4 regions of the Pseudomonas sp. AC136 genome follow, and region 1 is predicted to be linked to each of the others. Evidence: predicted binding sites of a transcription regulator. Region 1 holds the regulator's gene; each other region holds the start of a gene.

Evidence for each region. The regulator FliA, encoded in region 1, starts transcription of late flagellar genes. The targets are predictions, from matches to a motif close to CTAAAGTTTNNNNNNNNNNNGCCGNTAA.
Region 2: the regulator FliA is predicted to act here: its motif matches at 1,287-1,314, upstream of motA (flagellar motor stator protein MotA).
Region 3: the regulator FliA is predicted to act here: its motif matches at 1,930-1,957, upstream of ACZZZU_RS00300 (flagellar protein MotY).
Region 4: the regulator FliA is predicted to act here: its motif matches at 3,383-3,410, upstream of ACZZZU_RS13025 (methyl-accepting chemotaxis protein).

What each region holds. Positions count from the first base shown of each region.
Region 1 is NZ_OZ409865.1:5,041,340-5,046,044, forward strand. It holds gene flhF (flagellar biosynthesis protein FlhF) at 1-546, shown strand, start outside; gene fleN (flagellar synthesis regulator FleN) at 661-1,491, shown strand; gene fliA (RNA polymerase sigma factor FliA) at 1,488-2,234, shown strand; gene ACZZZU_RS22620 (chemotaxis response regulator CheY) at 2,319-2,693, shown strand; gene ACZZZU_RS22625 (protein phosphatase CheZ) at 2,713-3,501, shown strand; gene ACZZZU_RS22630 (chemotaxis protein CheA) at 3,513-4,705, shown strand, end outside.
Region 2 is NZ_OZ409865.1:2,801,395-2,806,099, forward strand. It holds gene motB (flagellar motor protein MotB) at 1-364, opposite strand, end outside; gene motA (flagellar motor stator protein MotA) at 368-1,219, opposite strand; gene ACZZZU_RS12650 (HDOD domain-containing protein) at 1,351-2,871, shown strand; gene ACZZZU_RS12655 (rhodanese-like domain-containing protein) at 2,920-3,738, shown strand; gene asd (archaetidylserine decarboxylase) at 3,773-4,630, shown strand.
Region 3 is NZ_OZ409865.1:59,244-63,948, reverse strand. It holds gene ACZZZU_RS00305 (argininosuccinate synthase) at 1-844, opposite strand, end outside; gene ACZZZU_RS00300 (flagellar protein MotY) at 981-1,892, opposite strand; gene pyrC (dihydroorotase) at 2,041-3,087, shown strand; gene rnt (ribonuclease T) at 3,084-3,755, shown strand; gene ACZZZU_RS00285 (bacterioferritin-associated ferredoxin) at 3,942-4,160, shown strand; gene bfr (bacterioferritin) at 4,361-4,705, shown strand, end outside.
Region 4 is NZ_OZ409865.1:2,903,877-2,908,581, reverse strand. It holds gene ACZZZU_RS13035 (phosphate ABC transporter substrate-binding protein) at 75-479, opposite strand; gene ACZZZU_RS13030 (hypothetical protein) at 491-1,648, opposite strand; gene ACZZZU_RS13025 (methyl-accepting chemotaxis protein) at 1,664-3,283, opposite strand; gene ACZZZU_RS13020 (malate synthase G) at 3,555-4,705, opposite strand, start outside.

The sequences.
Region 1 (4,705 bases):
AGCTACCGCATCGGTGCTCAGGAACAGCTGAAAACCTTGGGCCGCATTCTTAATGTGTCAGTGACCCAGGTGGACCCCGGTACCTCGTTGACCCAAGCGCTGGAGCCGTTGGCGCGCAAGCGTGTGGTGCTGATCGATACCGCTGGCTTGCCGGGCAATGATCCGGCGCTGCACATGCAGTTGGAAACCTTGGCGGGTCGTGGGGTCAAATCGAAAAATTATCTGGTGCTGGCCGCTACCAGCCAGAGCCAAGTGCTCAAGGCGGCCTACCATAGCTATAAGCGTTGCGGTCTGACTGGCTGTATTCTTACCAAGGCCGATGAAGCGACCAGTTTGGGCGAGGTTTTAAGTCTGGCTATAAGCCAGCATCTACCGGTAGCCTATCTGGCAGACGGTCCGCGCATTCCAGATGACTTGCACGTTCCACGCAGTCATCAGTTGGTGAGCCGCGCCGTGAGTTTGCAGGCGCCTCAGGAGCCCAGCGAAGACGCCATGGCCGACATGTTCGCCGGGCTGTACCAGAACCCGGCGCGTCGCGCAGGCTGATTCGCTGTAGAGCAAGGCAGTAACGAAATTTAGTCGTTCAGGTGGGCCCGGTGCCGGGCCTGAACGTAATCAGCCAAGTGGCCTCAGTCGAGCTAGACAAGGTGTGTAGATAACATGGGTATGCATCCCGTACAGGTGATCGCGGTGACTGGCGGCAAGGGTGGCGTCGGCAAGACCAATGTATCGGTCAATCTTTCCCTGGCCCTGGCTGACCTCGGTCGGCGTGTGATGCTGATGGACGCCGACCTGGGCCTGGCTAACGTCGACGTGCTGTTGGGCCTGTCGGCCAAGCGCACCCTGGCCGACGTCATCAGTGGCGAATGCGAACTGCGCGACGTGCTGCTGCAAGGGCCGGGCGGCATCCGCATCGTGCCGGCAGCCTCTGGCACGCAAAGCATGGTGCAGCTCACGCCCATGCAACACGCTGGCCTGATTCAGGCGTTCAGCGACATCAGTGACAACCTCGACGTATTGGTGATCGACACCGCCGCCGGTATCGGCGATGCGGTGGTGAGCTTTGTGCGCGCGGCCCAGGAAGTGATTGTGGTGGTGTGCGATGAGCCCACTTCCATCACCGACGCCTACGCCCTGATCAAACTGCTGAACCGCGACCACGGCATGAGCCGTTTCCGCGTACTCGCCAATATGGCGCACAGCCCACAGGAAGGTCGCAACCTCTTTGCTAAGCTGACCAAAGTGACTGATCGTTTCCTCGACGTCGCCTTGCAATACGTCGGCGCTGTGCCTTACGACGAGTCGGTACGCAAGGCGGTACAGAAGCAACGCGCAGTTTATGAGGCCTTCCCTCGCTCCAAGTGCGCGCTGGCATTCAAGGCCATCGCGCAGAAGGTCGACACCTGGCCGTTACCAGCCAATCCGCGTGGGCACTTGGAGTTCTTCGTGGAGCGTCTGGTCCAGCAACCGCTTGCTGATACGGCCGTATGACATCAGGCAATGGGCTCCGTATGTATAGCAAGGCACAGGCGCAGGACTCCCAGCACCAGTTGATCGAGCGTTACGCGCCTCTGGTCAAACGCATCGCCTACCACTTGCTGGCACGTTTGCCGGCAAGCGTGCAGGTGGAAGATCTGATCCAGGCCGGCATGATCGGTCTGCTTGAAGCGTCAAAGAAATACGACTCCAGCAAAGGCGCCAGTTTTGAAACTTTCGCCGGCATTCGCATACGTGGATCTATGCTGGATGAGGTACGCAAGGGCGATTGGGCACCGCGTTCGGTGCACCGCAACAGTCGCATGGTCAGTGACGCAATCCGAAAAATTGAAGCCCGAACGGGTAGAGACGCTAAAGATCAAGAAGTTGCGGCCGAACTCCAATTGAGTCTCGAGGATTACTACGGCATTCTTGGCGACACTTTGGGCAGCCGCTTGTTCAGTTTCGACGACCTTCTTCAGGACGGCGAGCACACAGGTCTGCGTGAAGACGCTGGCATTACCCACTTCGAGCCTTCGCGCGATCTGGAAGATGAACGCTTCCAATCGGCATTGGCGGCGGCCATCTCTGGACTGCCTGAACGTGAACAGTTGGTGTTGTCGCTGTATTACGACGAAGAACTGAATCTCAAGGAAATTGGCGAAGTGCTGGGGGTCAGCGAATCGCGGGTCAGCCAGTTGCATAGCCAGTGTGCCGCTCGTTTGCGTGCACGCTTGAGCGAGTGGCGCGCTAGCTGAGCGGCACTGCCAGTTTCTCGATTCAACGCGCATCCAGGTGCTGGGTGCGTTTAGGACTGTACGGAGGTCGACTTGGACAAAAACATGAAAATCCTCATCGTTGACGACTTCTCAACGATGCGACGGATCATCAAGAACCTCTTGCGTGACTTGGGATTCACCAACACCGCTGAGGCTGATGACGGAACCACCGCTTTACCCATGCTGCAAAGCGGCAGCTTCGACTTTCTCGTCACTGACTGGAACATGCCGGGTATGACCGGTATCGACCTGTTGCGTGCGGTTCGCGCCGATGACCGTCTCAAGCACCTGCCGGTGCTGATGGTGACCGCCGAGGCCAAGCGCGATCAGATTATCGAAGCGGCGCAGGCCGGGGTGAATGGCTACGTAGTGAAGCCGTTCACAGCTCAAGTGCTGAAAGAGAAGATCGAAAAAATCTTCGAGCGTGTTAACGGCTGATCCCGGCCGTGGGGGCAATATGGCGCACGACGATCTACCCATGGGCGACCTTGAGTCGTCCCTAAAATCCAATGCCCGCGAGCTCGTTGATAGCCTTGAAAAAGGTAATTTTGGCGAAGCGGTGCAGCTCATTCATGAGCTCAACAAAGTGCGTGATCGTGGTCTTTACCACGAAGTGGGAAAACTGACGCGTGAGCTGCACAACGCCATCGTCAACTTCCAACTTGACCCACGCGTTCCACATGCCAAGGAAGTGTCGCAAATCACCGATGCCACCGAACGCCTGAACTATGTCGTGACGATGACCGAGAAAGCGGCCAATCGCACCATGGATCTGGTGGAGCAGAGTGCGCCGCTGGTTAACGATCTCAACGATGAAGCCACTGCGCTGGGCGCCGACTGGGGTCGCTTTATGCGCCGCGAGTTGGGTGCCGAAGCGTTCCGCGAATTGGCCAAACGCATCGAACTGTTTCTCGCCCGAAGCGAACGTGACAGCAGCAAATTGTCGGGGCACCTCAACGACATTTTGCTCGCCCAGGATTACCAGGACCTCACCGGTCAGGTGATCAAGCGCGTTACGCAACTGGTTACCGAAGTGGAAAGCAACCTGCTGAAACTGGTGCTTATGGCCAGCCAAGTGGACCGTTTCGCAGGTATCGAGCACGACCATGCCGTGCTGCGCGCCGAGCAAGAACAACAAAAAGAGCCTTCTCATGGTGAAGGTCCGCAGATTCATGCCGATAAGCGTGAAGACGTCGCTTCCAATCAGGACGACGTGGACGATCTGCTATCAAGCTTGGGATTCTAGGGAGCACACAGATGAGCTTCGGCGCCGATGAAGAAATCCTCCAGGACTTCCTGGTAGAGGCCGGCGAAATTCTTGAGCAGTTATCGGAACAATTGGTCGAGCTGGAAAGCCGCCCGGATGATTCCAATCTGCTCAATGCGATTTTCCGCGGATTCCACACCGTCAAAGGTGGCGCCGGCTTCCTCCAGCTCAATGAGCTGGTGGAGTGCTGCCACATTGCCGAAAACGTGTTCGACATCCTGCGCAAGGGTGAGCGGCGCGTTGACTCGGAATTGATGGACGTCGTTCTCGAAGCTCTTGATGCCGTCAACGGCATGTTTTCTGAAGTGCGCGAACGCACCACGCCGACACCGGCTACGCCAGAGCTGTTGGCGGCGCTGGCGCGTTTGGCCGAGCCGCAGAGCGCCGCAGAATTGGCCGGTGCGACTGCCGAACCAGAGGCTGAACCCGAACCCGACGTTGCCGAGGCGCCCGTTGCGGCAGAGGCCTCTGGCGATATCACCGACAGCGAATTCGAGCAGTTGCTCGATGCCCTGCACGACGAGCCCAAAGCGCCCGTGGCAGCTGCCAGCGGTGATGAAATTACCGACGACGAATTCGAATCGCTGCTCGACCAGTTGCACGGCAAGGGCCAGTTCGCTGTTGCCCCGGCCGCGCCCGCTGCGCCGGTTAGCGCACCGCCTGCCAGTGCAGCCCCGGCTGCTGCCGGTGGTGGCGATGAAATTACCGACGACGAATTTGAAGCGCTGCTGGACCAGTTGCATGGCAAAGGCAAATTTGTTGAGCCCGTCGCTGAACCGCAAGCACCCGCCGCGCCAGTAGCAGCGGCAACGCCGGCGGCGAGTGGCGCTGGCGACAACATTACCGACGACGAATTCGAAGCCTTGCTGGATCAACTGCACGGCCAAGGCAAATTCGTAGAACCCGCTGCCCAGGCGCCAGTGCCGGCCGCCGCCGCGCCGGCGAAAGCCGCTGCACCTGCGCCCAAGCCTGCCGCGAAAGCCGAGCCGGCCAAACCTGCCGCCCCGGCTAAACCTGCCGCTGCGCCGGCCCCTGCGCCCGCTGCTGCTGCCGCTGATAAAGCCGGCCCAGCTGCCGAAGCGGAAACCACCGTGCGCGTCGACACCGCGCGGTTGGACGAAATCATGAACATGGTCGGCGAGTTGGTGCTGGTGCGTAACCGTCTGGTGCGCCTGGGGCTTAA
Region 2 (4,705 bases), 2.2 Mb from region 1:
CGGCGATGTTTTCCGCTTGCGTTTCGCTCGGAGAAATATCGCTTTCGGTATCGGACGCGGTGTCGGTGGCAGCCTTGGCGTCTTTCACGTCGGGATTGAGCGTTTTGTCCGGCGCCGGCGTTGGCGTGCCGCCCAGGTCAATCACATAGGGGCTGGCGCTTTCACTGAAACCGACGGGGTCCTGGAAATAACCGGAGATGGCCTTCTTCTGCTCTGGCGTGGCCGAGGACATCAGCCACAGCACCAGGAAGAACGCCATCATGGCAACGGCGAAGTCCGCGAAGGCAATTTTCCATGCGCCACCGTGGTGGCCGGCGGCAAATTTCTTGACGCGTTTAACGATGATGGGTTGGTTGTTGTCCATCTATCAGCGACCGCGAATCGCTTGTTCCAGCTCGCTGAAACTGGGTCGATGCGCCGGGAACAACACTTTACGGCCGAACTCCACCGCCAGCGACGGCGGCATGCCCGAGGCCGATGCAACCAACGAAGCCTTGATGGCTTCGTACACGTTCAGCTCTTCCTTGGCATCGTGCTCAAGGCAAGTGGCCAAGGGTCCGAAGAAGCCATACGCGGCGAGAATACCGAGGAACGTACCCACCAGCGCCGCGCCCACGTGTTGGCCCAAGGCCGATTGCTCAACCTGCCCCAACAGGGCCATGGTCACCACGATACCGAGTACCGCTGCCACGATACCGAAACCGGGCAAGCCGTCGGCGATGCGGGTTACGGCGTGGGAGTTGTGTTCGAGTTCTTCTTTAAGGCTGCCCAATTCCATGTCGAACAGGCCTTCGAGTTCATGCGGGGCCATGTTGCCGGACGACATGATGCGCAAGTAGTCGCAGACAAAAGCGGTCATGCCGGCGTCTTTGAGCAGGCCTGGGTATTTGCTGAAAATAGCGCTGGCGGCGGGGTCTTCAACGTCGGCCTCGATGGCCATCATGCCCTCGCGGCGACTCTTGTTGAGGATCTCGTAAAGCATGCTCAACACTTCCAGATAGAAAGCGTGAGTAAAACGGTTGCCGAACATTTTCAGTGCTTTTTTGAACACTGACATGAAGGTGCTGCCGGGGTTGGCTTGCAGAAACGCACCCAATGCCGCACCACCGATAATCATCACCTCGAAGGGCTGAATAAGCGCCGCGATTTTACCGTGGGATAAAACGTACCCGCCCAGTACCGACGCGAACACAACGATGATGCCGATGATTTTTGCCATATAAGGATTACTTAGAAAGTCAGGAAGACGCAGCCAATGAGAGGGGCATAAAAATCACCCCTTCTAATTATCGGAACTTATACGCCAGACTATAGCCAGTTAAGGTTAAAAGCCAATGGGCTCACAACAACATGCCGACCTTGCCACCCGTACCATCAAGCCTGAAAACCTGGCTTAAGCACCTCGACAGTGTTCGTCTGCCAATACTGGCGACGACCCACGAACGGGTTCGGCGTTCCCTGCTTAATAGCAGCAGTTCGTTGCGCGATGTCGCCAATGTGATCGAAGCGAGCCCCTCGCTTGCCCTGTTGGTTTTGCGTGAAGCCAACCGAAGCAACAACAGCTTGAGCGAGCCGGCGGAGAGTCTCGAAATCGCCATCACGCGCCTGGGTTTGAAGCGCACCGAAGACCTTCTAAATATGTTGCCGGTGATTGCCGAGGAAAAAATCCCCAAGGCACTCCGGCAAATCCAGCTCATCAGTCAGCACGCCTCGCAGCAGGCCAGCGGTTTGTTTGCCAATCGCCTGGCGCGGCTGTGGCAGGAAATCCACTGGAGCAGCTTGCTGTTTTTGTCGCCACTCTGGCCGCTGGCGGCGGCGCATCCCGAGCTGGTGGATAAATGGGAACAGCGGGTGCTCGGCAAGGGCGAGCCGACCCACAAGGTCGAGCGCGAACTGTTCGGCGTCACGCTACCCACGCTCTGCCTGGCACTTGCTGAGCAGTGGCGCCTGCCGGAATGGATCATCCAAGCGTATCGCCTGCTCGCGACCGATCGCCGCCTGCTGGCGAAAGCGCTTCACATCGCACGTAATAATCAAGAGCCGCTGCATCAGCAACAGTTACTCGACGCCGACCCGGCGCTGTCGCGCTGGCTGACGCATCCGGGCAACACCATTTTATTTGCCAATGCTTTAGCGCTGAGTTCCCACCAAGCCTGGGACTGCCCGCACAGCTTGCGTTGGCAGCGCATCACCGCGCTTTATTTGCAGCTGCCGCTGGCAGATCTTCAGCAACTGACGCACCAACAAGCAGTCACCAGTGCGCGGCAATTTCCCGGAACCGATTTATGGCACCCGGCTCATGCCCTGCTCTGGCCGTGGGATGCCCGTCACCTGCAAGCCATAGCTGAACCCGCGCCGCCGCCGAAGGACACCTCGCCCGCGTGGCAACAGTACTGCCGTGAGCTGCTGCGCGAACCGAGCGCCTTCGCCAACCTGTTGCAACTGACCGCCTGCATTCGCGACGCGCTGGACGCTTGCGGCATGAGCCGCGCGCTGGTGTTGTTGGCTGATAAAACGCAAACGCGCCTGGTGACGCAGCAGATCGTCGGCCTGCCCAAAGAAGCGCAAGCGCTGACTCTCGATGCCACCCAGAGCCAAGTGCTCAAACGTTTGCTTTCGCAGCCAGGGCAACTGCGCTTGAGCCCGGACAACATCGCTCAATTCTCGGCCTTATTGCCCGGAACCTTGAAAGCCCTGTTTCCCGGCGAGCACACCCTGCTGCGCTCGCTGGCCAACAACGGCAAGGTGGTGATGATTCTGGTCGTCGACCAGCAAGGCACGCCGCTGAGCGAGCCCTGCGTGCAGGCGTTTGGCAAAATATCGCAATGCATCGAACGCGCCTTGGCCAGCTTTGCCAAACGCGGGCGCTAGCCTTTCCGCTACAATTTGCCCCCTATCCACTTGGCCCGGAGGCCATGCATGTCCGCCTTCACTGGTTTGCCGCTGGTCATCGAACCCGCTGAACTCGCCTCGCGCCTCGCTGCGCCCGAGCTGATTCTGGTCGACCTCACCAGCGCTGCGCGCTATGCCCAAGGGCACATTCCGGGCGCGCGCTTCGTCGACCCCAAACGCACGCAACTCGGCCAACCGCCTGCGCCAGGTTTGCTGCCAGAACCCGCGCAGCTGCAAGCGTTATTCGCAGAACTAGGGCACAACCCCGACGCCGTTTATGTGGTGTATGACGATGAAGGCGGCGGTTGGGCCGGACGTTTCATCTGGTTGCTGGATGTGATCGGCCACAGCGGATACCACTACCTGGACGGCGGCCTGCTGGCCTGGCAATCGGAAGCACTTGAACTCAGCACCGACACCCCGGCGCCGACCACACAAGCGCCGGGTGCCGTGCAGATTCACGAGGCCCCAACCGCCACCCGCGAGTACCTGCAAAGCCGCCTGGGCAGTGCCGACCTTGGCATCTGGGACGCCCGTGCGCCGTCGGAATACCGCGGCGAGAAAGTTGTCGCAGCACGCGGCGGCCACATTCCCGGCGCGGTGAATTTCGAGTGGACCGCCGGCATGGACCAGGCCCGCGCCCTGCGCATTCGCCAAGACATGCCCGCCATCCTGGAAAGCCTCGGGCTGAGCAAAGACAAAGAAATCATCACCCACTGCCAAACCCATCACCGCTCCGGCTTCACCTACCTGGTGGCCAAGGCGCTGGGCTATCCGCGAGTGAAGGCATACGCCGGCTCATGGGGCGAGTGGGGCAATCTGCCGGATACGCCAATCGAGGTGTAAACCTCGGCTACTTATTCAACGTTTAGGAACATCCATGAAAGATCGTTTGTTTATCCTCAGCCAATACTTGCTGCCCCACCACCTGCTGTCGCGGGCCATTGGCTGCATTGCCGAATGCCGCGCTGAGTGGCTGAAAAATCCGCTCATCAAGTGGTTCGTCAACCAGTATCAAGTGGACATGAGCGAAGCGCAGGTAGAAGACCCGACCGCCTACGAAAACTTCAACGCCTTCTTCACTCGCGCGTTGAAAGACGGCGCACGGCCATTGGACGAAACCCCTGGCGCGGTGCTCTGCCCTGCCGACGGCGCCGTTAGCCAGCTTGGCCCGATCGAACACGGCCGGCTGTTCCAAGCCAAAGGCCACAGCTTCAGCGCCGTGGAACTGTTGGGCGGTGAGGCTGAACGTGCAGCGCCTTTTATGGGCGGCGAGTTCGCCACCATTTACCTGTCGCCCAAGGATTACCATCGCGTGCACATGCCACTGGCAGGCACCTTGAAGGAAATGGTTTACGTGCCGGGGCGACTGTTCTCGGTGAACCAGACCACAGCGGAAAACGTGCCGGAGTTGTTTGCACGCAATGAGCGCTTAGTCTGCATTTTTGACACCGAGCGCGGCCCCATGGCGGTGGTGCTGGTGGGCGCGATGATCGTTGCGGCCATCGAAACGGTGTGGGCCGGCCAGGTTGCGCCACCGACACGCCTGCTGAAAACCACCCGTTATGACGCAGCGGCGCGCGGCCCCATTGAATTGGCAAAAGGCGCTGAACTGGGCCGCTTCAAGCTGGGCTCCACGGCCATCGTGCTGTTCGGGCCGAACCAGGTTAAGTGGGCCGAACATATGGTTGCCGGCAGCGCAACGCGCATGGGCGAGCGCCTGGCCGACGCACGCTGAAATGCGTGCACGGCACGAGCCCCGTGCAGTGCCGTTGAACATCTGAGTCCGGCTTGAGGTCTGACGCCTAACAAA
Region 3 (4,705 bases), 5.0 Mb from region 1:
TGCCGCCGGGCGTCTCGTAGCAGCCACGGGATTTCATGCCGACGTAACGGTTTTCCACGATGTCGAGACGACCAATACCGTTTTCACCGCCGATTTTGTTCAGCGTGGCGAGCACGGTGGCCGGGGACATTTCCACGCCGTCGAGGGCGACGATGTCACCGTTGCGGTAGGTCAGTTCCAAGTAGGTCGGTTTGTCTGGAGCGTTCTCAGGGGAGACGGTCCATTTCCACATGTCTTCTTCGTGCTCGGTCCAGGTGTCTTCCAGCACGCCGCCCTCGTAGGAGATGTGCAGCAAGTTGGCATCCATGGAGTACGGCGATTTCTTCTTGCCGTGACGCTCGATCGGGATGGCGTGCTTTTCGGCGTAGTCCATCAGCTTCTCACGCGAGAGCAAATCCCACTCACGCCACGGAGCGATCACTTTTACGCCAGGCTTCAACGCATAAGCGCCGAGCTCGAAGCGAACCTGGTCGTTGCCTTTGCCGGTGGCGCCGTGGGAAATGGCGTCAGCGCCGGTTTCGTTGGCGATTTCGATCAGACGTTTGGCGATCAGCGGACGGGCGATGGACGTACCCAGCAGGTACTCGCCTTCGTACACGGTGTTGGCGCGGAACATGGGGAAAACGAAGTCGCGAACGAACTCTTCGCGCAGGTCGTCGATGAAGATTTCCTTGACGCCCATGGCCTGTGCCTTGGCACGGGCTGGCTCAACTTCTTCGCCTTGACCGAGATCGGCGGTGAATGTCACCACTTCACATTGATAGGTGTCTTGCAGCCACTTGAGAATCACCGAAGTGTCCAGGCCACCGGAATACGCCAGGACAACCTTCTTTACGTCCGCCATGCCATCACTCCACGGGGTTCTACGGAAAACCCGCGATTCTACTGGCCGCGCCGCACAATTTACAGAGGCGCGACAGCTAATGACGATCAAGCGACGGATTCTTTCGTCTAAACGACGGGAAGCGCACAACCTGCAATCAGGACGTGGCAGCAGGTTTTATCGGCGCGGTCGCGGGAGTGGTGGGCGCTGGCGGCATGGGTTCGCGGGACAAATGCACGGTTACCCGGCGATTTTTCGCACGGTTGGCGGCATTAGTGTTGGGAACCAGCGGATAACGCTCACCGTGGAAGCGAACGACAAACTGGCTTTCAGGGATGCCATTGGCCTTGAAATATTCCTGCACGGCTAACGCGCGACGGCGGGACATATCCAGGTTGGTGAGGCGGTTGCCGCCGTTGTCGGAATGGCCGTCCAGCTCGATATGGTTAACGCTCGGATCAGCCTTGAGGTACTGCAGGATGATTTCCAGCTTGGCGCGAGAAAGTTCATCCAGGTCGGCGCCGCCACCCGGAAAGGCCACTTGCACTTGTTTGATCTGGTCGAAATTGACGGGCAGCAGCTTGGTCGTGCAATCCAGGTAATCGTGGTAGGCCTTGTTGAACTTGACCGGCAGCAGGCGAACTTCAACGCCCTCGCCGCCGTCCGGCATGCGGTGGCGCACTACGGGACTGCGACCTTCCAGTAACCCGGTGAGCATGCGCGCGCCTTGCTGCTGGCTGCTGTTAAAAGGCATGGCGCCGTTGTCGACCGTGACCCGACCCAGATTGATGTCGCCTCGCCCTGGTTGCCACGGTGCTGCGGCAGCAACCAGGGTGGCCGAACCTGCACCCAGCCAGCGTTCGCGGGCTTGCAGGCGGAAAGTGACCTGTTCACCGGCACGGCGGACGAATTGGCCTTGGCCGAAATCGGTGATGTCCTGCGACAAGCGGCACTCGAATTGATCGCCGTCGACCTTCCATTCGACCTTTTCCAGGCGCGTTTGAAACGTGATCGCCATGGCCGGCAGACTGGCGAATAAGCTGAACAAGGCGAGATAGCGCTGGCGCACGGTAGGCTCCATGAAGAATTACGGCGTTCTGAGTGGGGTATCGGTTGGCGTTGGGAAAACTTGATAGCGGGTGCCGCTACCAGGCTTTTCCGGTAGCATTCGCAGCAGTTTTCACCGCACAAATTTCGCTGATCTGGTATCGCCCCCCATGACTGACCGCCTCACCCTGCTGCGTCCGGACGACTGGCATATTCACCTGCGCGACGGCGCGGTGCTGCCTCATACGGTCGCCGACGTCGCGCGCACCTTCGGTCGCGCCATCATCATGCCGAACCTGGTGCCGCCGGTGCGCAACGCCGCCGAAGCCGATGGCTATCGCCAGCGCATTCTTGCCGCCCGCCCGGCCGGCAGCCATTTTGAACCGCTGATGGTGCTGTACCTCACCGACCTCACCAGCCCGGACGATGTTCGCAGCGCCAAGGCATCCGGTTTCGTACACGCCGCCAAGCTGTATCCAGCCGGCGCCACGACCAATTCCGATTCCGGCGTGACCAGCGTCGACAAGATTTTTCACGTGCTCGAAGCCATGGCTGAAGTGGGCTTGCCACTGCTGGTACACGGCGAAGTGACGCGCGGCGAAATCGACGTATTCGATCGCGAAAAGGTGTTTATCGATGAGCACCTGACCCGCGTAGTGGAGCGTTTTCCGACGCTCAAAGTGGTGTTCGAACACATCACCACTGGCGATGCGGTGCAGTTCGTCAACAGCGCCCCAGCCAATGTCGGCGCAACGATCACGGCTCACCACCTGCTGTACAACCGCAACCATATGCTGGTTGGCGGCATTCGCCCGCACTTCTATTGCCTGCCAATTCTCAAGCGCAACGTGCACCAGGAAGCCCTGCTGGACGCCGCCACTAGCGGCAGCGCCAAGTTCTTCCTCGGCACCGACTCGGCGCCCCACGCTCAGCACGCCAAAGAAGCCGCTTGCGGTTGCGCCGGCTGCTACACGGCCTACGCGGCGATTGAGCTGTACGCCGAAGCATTCGAGCAACGTAACGCGCTGGACAAGCTGGAAGGCTTTGCCAGCCAGCACGGCCCGGACTTCTACGGCCTGCCGCGCAATACCGATACCATTACCCTGGTCCGTGAAGAATGGACCGCCCCGACCATCTTGCCGCTTGGCGAGCACAGTGTCGTCCCGCTGCGCGCCGGTGAAAAACTGCGCTGGCGCTTGCTGGAGCAAACCGCGTGAGTGAAGACAACTACGACGACGAACCGGAAGGCGGCAGCAGCAATTCGCGCCACCCAATGGCCGCGCGCTTTCGCGGCTATTTGCCGGTGGTGGTCGATGTGGAGACTGGCGGTTTCAACTCTGCCACCGACGCCCTGCTGGAAATTGCAGCCGTCACCGTGGGCATGGACGAAAAGGGTTTTCTGTTTCCGGAGCACACCTACTTCTTCCGTATCGAGCCGTTTGAAGGCGCCAATATCGAAGCGGCTGCGCTGGAGTTCACCGGCATCAAGCTCGATCACCCACTGCGCATGGCGGTTAGCGAAGAATCGGCATTGACCGATATTTTCCGTGGCATCCGCAAAGCGCTGAAAGCCAACGGCTGCAAACGCGCCATTCTGGTGGGCCACAACAGCAGTTTTGACTTGGGCTTTCTCAATGCGGCCGTCGCGCGTAATGACCTGAAGCGCAATCCATTTCACCCGTTCTCAAGCTTCGACACCGCCACCCTCGCCGGCCTTGCTTACGGGCAGACCGTGCTGGCTCGGGCGTGTCAGGCGGCTGGCATGGATTTCGACGGTCGCGAGGCGCACTCCGCGCGTTACGACACCGAGAAAACCGCCGAGCTGTTCTGCGGCATCGTGAACCGTTGGAAGGAAATGGGCGGCTGGCAGGATTTCGACGACTGATCGCTGCCCTGCTCCGCTTAAAAAAACCCGGCCTCTGCGCCGGGTTTTTTCATGCGTGGAAATAATGCGTGGGACCGTTCATCGCCCCGAGGGAATATCAATGAGAAACGCTCGGTCTAGTTTTGACAAGCATTCTCATTAACATTAATATCCTCCGCATCAAGTCACTTTGAGTCCGGGCCTTATATGTACGTATGCCTCTGCATGGGTGTCACCGACGGTCAGATCCGCGATGCAATCTACGAAGGTTGCTGCAGCTACCGCGACGTTCGTGAGTCGCTGGAAGTCGCCAGCCAGTGCGGCAAATGCGCGACGCTGGCCAAGAAAGTGGTACGCGAAGCGCTGACTGAAGTGCAAAGCAGCCAAGCCGCGCTCGGTTATCCAGCACAATTTTCTGCGGCGTAAAGTAGTCAATTTCCCAAAACCGGACCGAGTGTCCGGTTTTTTTATGCCTGAAATTCAACTAGTTAGCGCCAAGACGCGGAATCTAAACATTCTTATTCGGGTTTATTTTCCGTTTAAATTCAATTACTTACATTTGACACCTTAAACATGCAGGGGCAGACTCTCACGCTATCACCCCCTTTGCACGGCAGGCCGCAGACATGAAAGGCGACAAGAAAGTCATCCAGCACCTCAACAAAATCCTCGGCAACGAGCTGGTCGCCATCAACCAATACTTCCTGCATGCGCGCATGTACGAAGACTGGGGCCTGAAGAAACTGGGCGAGCACGAGTACCACGAGTCCATCGACGAGATGAAACACGCGGACAAGCTGATCAAGCGCATCTTGTTCCTGGAAGGCCTGCCGAACCTGCAAGACCTCGGCAAGATTCTGATCGGCGAGAACACCAAAGAGATGCTCGAGTGCGATCTGAAGATCGAACACAAAGCGCACATCGACCTTAAGGAAGCCATCGCTTACTGCGAGAGCATTGGCGACTACGCC
Region 4 (4,705 bases), 2.1 Mb from region 1:
CAGCGGCTTTCCGCAGATTTGCCCCATAAAAAAACCGCCCAATCAGGCGGTTTTTTTATGCGGTGACGCGGTGCTTACGGCAGGGTGAAAAGCACTTTCACCTTGTCGGTCACGGCAGCCTTGTCGACATAGCCGATGGCGTCCGCTTCGGCGCCCACTTTGGCGACGACGGCAGCGTCATCGGCAACGCTTGGCAGCGGTTGGCCTTTGCCAGTGAACACCAAGCCCGACCAGTACGACTTCAGCTGCGACTCGTTTTTGCTGGCGACGCTGCTGTAGAACTTGTCTTTGGTGGGGTTCCATTCTTTCTGGTCGACGCCTTTGAGCGACTTGTCTTTACCCAGAAAAATGTTGGCCACGTCTGATTGGCTCGGGTTGGCACTGGCGCCAGCATTGACGATCACCGCCACTTCGGCGTGAGCCAGGGTGGCAGCGGCCATCAGGGTGCTGGCATAGAGAGCGCGAATTGCAAACTTCATGGGGGCTCTCCTTAGAATACGAAGTCAACGCCGACGCTGATGATGTCGCCGTCGAAGTTGCGCGAAGGCGTGCCCGCCAGGCCGTTGGTCGCTGAATAGACCGCGTGGTTGTAGCTCTCTTGGGCGTTTTCGACGAACACGCCGCCGTAACCGCCGGTGGTGTCCACGCGCTTGTATTCGCTTTTGACGATCACGGTCGGGGTGACGTTGTAGTTCAGGCCATAGGTCCAGGAAGTCTGACGACCCGCGTCTTCGTCCAACTGGGCGTAAGTGACGTGGGCCAGGAAGTCGCCGAAACGGCGGCCGCCCATCAGGTAGAACGCGTCGGTGCTGCCGGCGTCATCGGCTTCGATGATGCGGCTGGTCCACTCGTTGGCGGTAATCCAGGTGCCGTCGTCGTATTGGTAGCCCACAGAAGTGAATTTGCCCTTCTGCTGGTCCAGCTGATTAAGCGGGATGGTGATACGTGTGCGGAACGGCGTGGTAACCCGGCCGGTGATGTCGGCGTCGATATCGGCTTCGGTGTAGCCGATGCGCACGGTGCCGAAGTCGTTAGTGGCGAGGCTGACGTTGGCGGCGAAAATTTTCTTGTAGTCGATGTCGTAGAGGTCATCGGCGGCGAAAATGTTGCGGTTGACCGCCTGGCCACCCGCAACCTGGAAGCTTACCGAACCGAAGGAAAGCGGCAGGGTGTAAACGGCATCCGCACCTTCATAGTTGCTGACCTGAACCTGGCTGTACACCTCGTCTGGCAGACGCAGCCAGGGGTAGGTGAAGCCGACGTCGAGGGTTTCCGAGTACATGTACACCGGGCTGCGCAGACGACCGGCACGCAGCATCAGGCCGTCGGTGGCTTGCCACGACAAATAGGCCCATTCCAGGTTGGCTTTCCAGTTGTCTTGCTCGGGCTTGAGCGTTGCCTGCACGGTGACGCCGACGGTGTCGGTGAGGCCGTACTGGAACTGGCCGCCGAGCTTGGACAGTTGGTCGCCGCGCCAGGAGTCGTTGGTCTGGCCGTTCACGCCGTAGCTGCGGCCATCGTCTTCACCACCCAGGTGGGTAATGCCGGCGGTGCCGAAACCGTTAAAGCGATATTCGCCTTGGTCCAAGGCAAACGCCGGTGTGCTCGCAAGGCAGGCTGCGAGGGTGAATACTCGAAGTTGGGTCATTCTGGTGCTCTCGTGTTAAACGCGGAATTGGGCCGTAGCGGCGCGCAAATGGTCCCCGGTGCTGACCAACTGCTCGCCAAGGCGTGCGGTCGCATCGGCCCCGTGTGTGGTTGCTTGCGTATCCCTCTGCAACACTTCTGTGTCTTTTTGAATGGAGTTGGAAAGGCCGATCTGCTCCTGGGTGAACTGGGCGATGCCGGCATTCAACTCGTCAATCTGGCGAACAGCCTGGGCGATAGCGTCCAGGGTTTCGGTGGCAGCCACCGAGCGTTCGATACTGGCCTGGGCTTTCTGGCCGTTCTGCGTCATTACGTTCAGCACGCCATTGGCGCTGTTTTGCAGGCGCTGAATAATGTTCTGGATTTCAGCCGTGCTGGCTGCTGTTTTCTGCGCCAGGTTGCGCACTTCGTCTGCCACTACGGCAAAGCCGCGACCTTGCTCGCCCGCCCGCGCGGCTTCAATAGCGGCGTTCAGGGCCAATAGGTTGGTTTGCTCGGCAATGCTGCGAATGACCGTGAGCACCGAGCCCACCTGCTGGGTTTCTTCTTCCAATTGCTCCATGGCCTGAACCGAGCCCATGACGCTACTGCCCAGGTCGCTGATGCTGGAGGACAGGCTGCCGATGTTCTGGCGCGCGCTTTCGGCTTGTTTCGACGCCGCGCCCGCCTCGTGGGAGGCCTGTTGCGAACGCTGCGCCACTTCCTGAATGCTGCCGGTCATGGTGGCAATGTCGCGGCTGATGGAGTCGGTGTGACCCTGCTGCGAGCGGGCGTTTTCTTCGGCGCCCTGGGTTAGCCGGTACAGTTCCTTGGACATATCGCCCAGTGGGCTGGCGGCATTGACGATCTGGCGGATGGTGCCTTGCAGCTTGTCGAGGAAACCGTTGAACAGTTTGATCATCACGCCGATTTCGTCGTTCGTTTCCACCGTTACGCGGCGTGTGAGATCGCCGTCGCCGCTGGCAATGGCTTTCAACGAGTCGATCACGCCATGGATGTTGCTCATGACGCTGCGAATGACCATCACCGAACCGATGCTGACCAGCAAAATGAGCGCGATGCTCAGGCCGTAACCGACGCGAGTGGTGGTGGCATTGTCAGTGCGGGTTTGCGCCAGGCTGGTCTGGAAATCGTCATAGGCGTGGGCGCGAAACTGCTCGCCGGCTTTCTGCGCCAGTTGCAGGTCGTTGGCCATGCGGTCGAGGTTGGCGCGCAGGTCTTCAAAGGCTGTGCCCTTGAGCAGTTGTTCGGTGGCCGAGAAGGCGTTGTCGGCATAGCTCTTTACGGCGGCGGTCCAGGCACGTAACTCATCGCGTCGTTGCGGCTGATCGTTCACCAACGTCTGCAGGGCTTGCTGCTTGACGTTGATTTCGTCGATCACTTTGCGAGCGTCGTTGAGCGTTTCCATTTCGCCGGCCGCAACGGCGCTATTGAGCAGGCCGGGGATACGGGAAAACTGGAAGATCACCGCGTCGGCGTTTTCCAGTGTCGGGTAGCTCTGTTTTTCCAGCGCGACGAGGCGGGTGTCGTTATTGCTCAGTTGAATGCCGGTGTAGACCACGAAGAGCAGCAGGCCGATAAGCGCCACGGCGGGCGGCAGGGAAAGCTTCAACGTCAGCGACATATTTTTGAACATGGACTTGTTTCCAGACTGCGGCAGAGGAAAAGTTTCCAAATGAAACTAATTATCTTTTATTGGTCACGAGCTGACCATTGTATAGGTCGTGGTACATTTTTATCGGCATTTAGCTGGGCGGCTTAAGTTTTCCGTATGCCCGCTGGTCCGGTTGTATGTAGGGCTTTTCCGGGATGGGTGCAGGGCCAGGTGCCATCAGGCAGCTATCGCCGAGGAATACCCATAAAAAAACGCCCCGAAGGGCGTTTTTTTTGTGCCGCTGTCGAGTGAATTACAGGCCGTTTTTGGCTTTGAATTCACGACGACGACGGTGCAGAACCGGCTCGGTGTAGCCGTTCGGTTGCTTGGCGCCTTCGATCACCAACTCCAGGGCAGCCTGGAAGGCGATGTTGTCATCGAAGTTCGGAGCCAGCGGACGGTACAGCGGGTCGTTGGCGTTCTGACGGTCAACCACGGGCGCCATGCGCTTGAGGCTGGCCACAATCTGCTCTTCGCTGGCGATGCCATGGCGCAGCCAGTTGGCGAGCAATTGGCTGGAAATACGCAGGGTGGCGCGGTCTTCCATCAGGCCAACGTCGTTGATGTCCGGCACTTTCGAGCAGCCGACGCCTTGGTCGATCCAGCGCACTACGTAACCCAGAATGCCCTGCGAGTTGTTGTCCAGTTCGTTCTGGATTTCATCTGCAGACCAGTTGGTGTTAGCCGCCAGCGGGATGGTCAGGATGTCGTCAATCGAGGCACGCTCACGCTTGGCCAGTTCGGCCTGACGGGCGAACACGTCAACCTTGTGGTAGTGCAGCGCGTGCAACGCAGCGGCGGTCGGCGACGGCACCCAGGCGGTGTTGGCGCCGGCCAGCGGGTGAGCGATTTTCTGTTCGAGCATGCCGGCCATCAGGTCGGGCATGGCCCACATGCCTTTACCGATCTGGGCGCGACCTTGCAGGCCGGTGGCCAGGCCGATGTCGACGTTCCAGTTCTCGTAGGCGGCGATCCACTTCTCGGCTTTCATGGCGGCCTTGCGCACAACCGGGCCGGCTTCCATGGAGGTGTGGATTTCGTCACCGGTGCGGTCGAGGAAGCCGGTGTTGATGAACACCACGCGCTCGCTGGCGGCTTTGATGCACGCCTTCAGGTTGACGGTGGTGCGGCGCTCTTCGTCCATGATGCCGACTTTCAGGGTGTTGCGTGGCAAGCCCAGAACGTCTTCGACGCGGGTGAAGATTTCGCTGGTGAAGGCGACTTCTTCCGGGCCGTGCATTTTTGGCTTAACGATGTACACCGAGCCGGTACGGGTGTTCTTGCGGCTGGTGTTGCCGTTGAGGTTGTGCACCGCGATCAGGCTGGTGAACAGTGCATCCTGGATGCCTTCCGGAATTTCGTTGCCTTGGGCATCGAGAATGGCCGGGTTGGTCATCAGGTGGC